Regions from separate parts of the Viridibacillus sp. FSL E2-0187 genome, predicted to be linked through region 1. Evidence: riboswitches for the same ligand, from Rfam matches in the RefSeq annotation. Region 1 holds a riboswitch; the other holds the start of a gene.

Region 1 (2,207 bases):
AAATGACTTTTCATACTTTCTAAATTCCAAGTTGTCATAGTGATCCTCCCATATGGTGTTCATCATTTTTTAAGAAAAGTCTATGGAAATAAGGTGAATTGGCAACTAGTCATCAATTTTGCAAATAAAAAAACCTTAATTCAAAGAATTAAGGTTTAAAAACTAGATTATTCAGACAACACACCAAAAAAAACAAGCGTCATCCACTGTAGCCTTCACCTTTCCCTCCGAAAAGTATCGTTCATAATTATAAAAGCAGGTTTCCTGGCTTACGCGTCACTTTACTTTGATCTCTTCCCAGTATTTCACCAGTGAGTATTATCATTTCATCAGCGTTACAGTAGCGGGGGCTGCATCGGATTCTAACCGATTTCCCTATTATCCAACATGCTCAATAAACCAAACATGTCGGCACTTTTAAATTTGATATTCAATTGTATTATTCAGTAAATTCTAAATCTGTAACTATCATATACTAAATTTTACTAGATTCAAATAGATTTTTTTATGAATATTATCTTGACATAATTTAGAACTTGCATTTTCACCTATATAATGTCGTTCAGAAAGGTTATATCTACCTTACTACTTAATTTCAATATTTTTGAAAATTCTATAAAAAAATATAGTAGAAAGAAAATTCTCATGATACACTATATTCTGAAATCAAACAATTCAATAAACTTTATGGTGTTAAATTAGCTTTTAACTTAAAAGGGAAGTCGGTGTTAATCCGACGCGGTCCCGCCACTGTGTTGAGGAGTTTTGCTACATAATGTCACTGTCAAATGACGGGAAGGCTGTAGCAAAATGATGATTCTAAGCCAGGAGACCTGCCATAAAGTGAGGAACTGTTTCAACCTACGAGGATGGGTGTGAAAGTGAGTAAGTCTTATTTTTTGATGACTTTTCCTTCACGCACTTCTTTCTATGAAAGAGGTGCTTTTTTATTCAAAAAATCGCTGTACGCCCTACCCTGAGAGGTATTTCATAGGAGGTGTTATTTATATATAAATGTATATCTAGTAAAAATACATAAACAAAAGGGAGAATAATATGAATAAGTTAAAATCAATAGTTAACTGGAAAATGATATACTTTTTAGCATTTGTCATGATTGTTCCAAAACAAGCATTTGCCATGCATATTATGGAGGGGTTCTTACCTGTTGAATGGGCTATCTTTTGGTGGGCAGTAACAATTCCATTTTTGATTCTTGGATTCCGATCAATACGTAAAACAATTAAGGAAAATCCAGATACTAAAATGATGCTTGGCTTATCTGGGGCTTTTGCTTTTGTTTTATCTGCACTTAAAATTCCATCTGTAACAGGTAGTTGTTCTCACCCTACTGGTGTAGGTTTAGGAACTGTTTTATTCGGTCCATTTGCAATGAGTATTGTAGGTTTTATTGTTCTTTTATTTCAATCATTGCTTTTAGCTCACGGTGGCTTAACAACACTTGGTGCAAATGCCTTTTCAATGGCAGTCGTTGGTCCTCTAATTGCTTACGGTGTATACAAAGGGGCTTCTAAAGCAGGCTTATCTTTTGCAATTGCTGTATTTTTGGCTGCAACTTTAGGTGATCTTGGCACTTACCTAGTCACTTCTATTCAATTAGCACTTGCATTCCCTTCTGAAGTCGGTGGATTCTTTGCTTCTTTCACGAAATTCAGTAGTATTTTTGCATTAACGCAAATTCCTTTAGCTATTTCTGAAGGTATTTTAACTGTAGTCATTATGAATTTCTTAAAAAAATACAACGTAGCTGAGTTAAAAGCGCTGCACGTCTTCTCGAAAGGAGCTGAACAACGATGAAAAAAAATCTAATATTAATCTCAATCGTTGTCATTCTTGCAATCTTCCCTCTTTTCATTCAAAAAGGGGCTGAATTTGGAGGAGCTGATGGTGAAGCTGAAGCTGCCATTGGTGAAATAAATGCTTCATATGAGCCTTGGTTCTCAAGTATTTGGGAGCCACCAAGTGGTGAAATTGAAAGTCTATTATTCTGCCTTCAAGCAGCCATTGGTGCTGGTTTTATCGGTTATTTTGTTGGTCTAACAAGAGGTAAATACAAACGCAAAGATAATGTTAATAACAAAGAAGGTCAAATATAAGATGCTTCTTATTGATAAATATGCTTATATGAATCGTTGGCAGCATATTCATCCAATAGAAAAAATGGTATTCACCTTTTTTCTCATGTT
Region 2 (2,207 bases), 570 kb from region 1:
ATCAATTTTTGTGTATTCCAAAACAGGTGGGAACAAAGTATCTGCCTTTTTTTCCATACCATAAAAAATATTATCGATTACAGCCTGTTTATTGAAAGCATAATTGAGTGCTAATCGCACTTTATGGTCTTTAGTTGCTTCTTTGTTTGTGTTAAATAATAATGTTCTTGTAGCCGTAGGTTCTGATAATTTAGTTTCATATTTCCCCGAATCCTTTAAGAACTGGAAGGAATCCTGACTTATTACGCCATTTCCAAAAATAAAATCGAGTTCGTTTTTCTCAAATGCTAATACTCTAGATTCTCCGTCTGTAATAACTTTAACAACTACCTTATCTACTTTCGGTTTAGTGCCCCAATACCTTTCATTTCTTGTGAAAACTGCAAACTCATTCTTTTTATATTCGCTAAGTACCCATGGACCTGTCCCAATTTGAGATTTAAGTCCATCTTTAAATGTGTCTTGGCTGTCAGGAAAAGCAGCTTCTCCAACAAACCTCAAAGGTCTTATGTATGTTAATTCTTGAAGCGTTGGATAATAAGAATTATGAAGAGTAAGTTTAAATGTATATTCATCCACTGCTTCTGTATTTTTGATTTGGTTGATTAACTCTACCCATTCATGTTGTTTCCGATTATCTAAAATTGTATCGAAGTTTTTCTTAACAATTGCCGCATTAAACTTCGAACCATCAGAAAACTCAACATCCTTTCTTAGATGGAATACATATTCTTTACCATCATTCGAAATATCCCAGCTTTCCGCTAGCCAAGGTTGAATTTCCCCACCCTTCCCGTAGTAAACAAGAGATTCGTATACCATAGCTTGTGAAAAAAACTCATTTGGAAAATATGTATGTGGGTTTAAGTCGCCTATATCTCCAGTCATGGAAAAAGTAACAACTTTTGATTGATCTTTATCAGCAGTATTGTCTTGTTCTTTTGCTTTGTTACTACAACCAGTAATAAAAATCACGAGAATCACTAGTAGAATAGGGAAATTTCTTAGTCTATTATATTTTTTTATAAACATATTTACTCACCTTCATTTTCGGAATTTTCACTATTAAATATACTCAAATACAAAAAAGCATTCCTAACCCAATTAAAAAGGTCAGAAATGCTTATAGTTTCAGAACAAATTTGTCTCCTAGCACTCTAACACCTCCCTATCTCCCGTAGGTTAACAGCATTTTTAGAACAGGCAGGTCTTCTGACTTAGGTTCATCGCCTGCATGCGTCTTCCCGGATATTATCCAGTGACTTATGTGCATGAGGCTCACCCTTACAGCGGCGGGACCATGTCGGATTTTCACCGACTTCCCTTTTAAGTATTCGCTATTAAACAAATACACCTATTCCAATACTATATGTGATTTTTTATGAAAATAATAAAAGTTTTCCTAATATAAAGTATATTCGTTATTACAACTTAAAGCCATATCAATTTTAAGTCTTGTTATTTTTTAACTTCTAAGAATCAATTACTGTCCCAGACCTTTCAGCATAAAAAAGACCTTCTTATTGTTGAAGGTCTCTTCTATCCAGAAAATCACTTTGATGCAAGTTGTAATTTTTCTGTGTTTTTTATGAATTCATTGTAAGTATTGTTAATCCGAATAATTGTTTCAGAAGTATTAACGGCTTTATTTGTTAAAAGTGCTTTTTTGTTAGCTTCATTTAGCTTATTGTACGTAATATCGTATTGTGAGCCTGGACCACTGTTCTTCCAAGCCATAAACTGAATCGTTCTTCCTACTGACTCAAAAGTATTGTTTTTAATAGTTGGGTTGATTGCGCCACTAGCTAAAATTCCACGGGTACTAGCATTTCCATTTGCTACATTCCGGATTAGATTTTTTTCAATAACAGCATTCGTCCAATTCATGACACGAATAGCATCCAAGCGTGTTTTGTCAATTTGATTATTACGAATGATCACTTTATCATGATACATTTTACCTGAATATTTGTGGGTACCAATAGCTCTATCAAGATTCTTAAATTTATTGTTTTCAATTGTTATATTTTGATTTGGCGTTTTATCATACTTGCTCCATTTTTGACTCCACCCTGCTGTTGTTTTATCCGGTGTATCAATATTAATCGCTTCTTTGTTCTTGTTTGCTGATGCTTTGGAATTTGTAAACGTATTTTTTCGTATCACAACATTCTTAGAAGCATCTAGTTCAATAAAATGTCCAGAAT

Evidence for each region. Region 1 has a riboswitch for cobalamin ahead of MHH85_RS09895 (energy-coupling factor ABC transporter permease). Riboswitches for the same ligand answer to the same signal wherever they lie in the genome.
Region 2: another riboswitch for cobalamin. It lies ahead of nikA (nickel ABC transporter substrate-binding protein); the one in region 1 lies ahead of MHH85_RS09895 (energy-coupling factor ABC transporter permease).

The regions. Positions count from the first base shown of each region.
Region 1 covers NZ_JBBOVG010000001.1:2,042,605-2,044,811, forward strand. Annotated here, with positions in the region: gene MHH85_RS09890 ((2Fe-2S) ferredoxin domain-containing protein) at 1-38, opposite strand, end outside; cobalamin riboswitch at 238-428, opposite strand; cobalamin riboswitch at 672-855, shown strand; gene MHH85_RS09895 (energy-coupling factor ABC transporter permease) at 1,057-1,818, shown strand; gene MHH85_RS09900 (energy-coupling factor ABC transporter substrate-binding protein) at 1,815-2,117, shown strand; gene cbiQ (cobalt ECF transporter T component CbiQ) at 2,119-2,207, shown strand, end outside.
Region 2 covers NZ_JBBOVG010000001.1:2,610,629-2,612,835, forward strand. Annotated here, with positions in the region: gene nikA (nickel ABC transporter substrate-binding protein) at 1-1,032, opposite strand, end outside; cobalamin riboswitch at 1,186-1,373, opposite strand; gene MHH85_RS12810 (right-handed parallel beta-helix repeat-containing protein) at 1,552-2,207, opposite strand, start outside.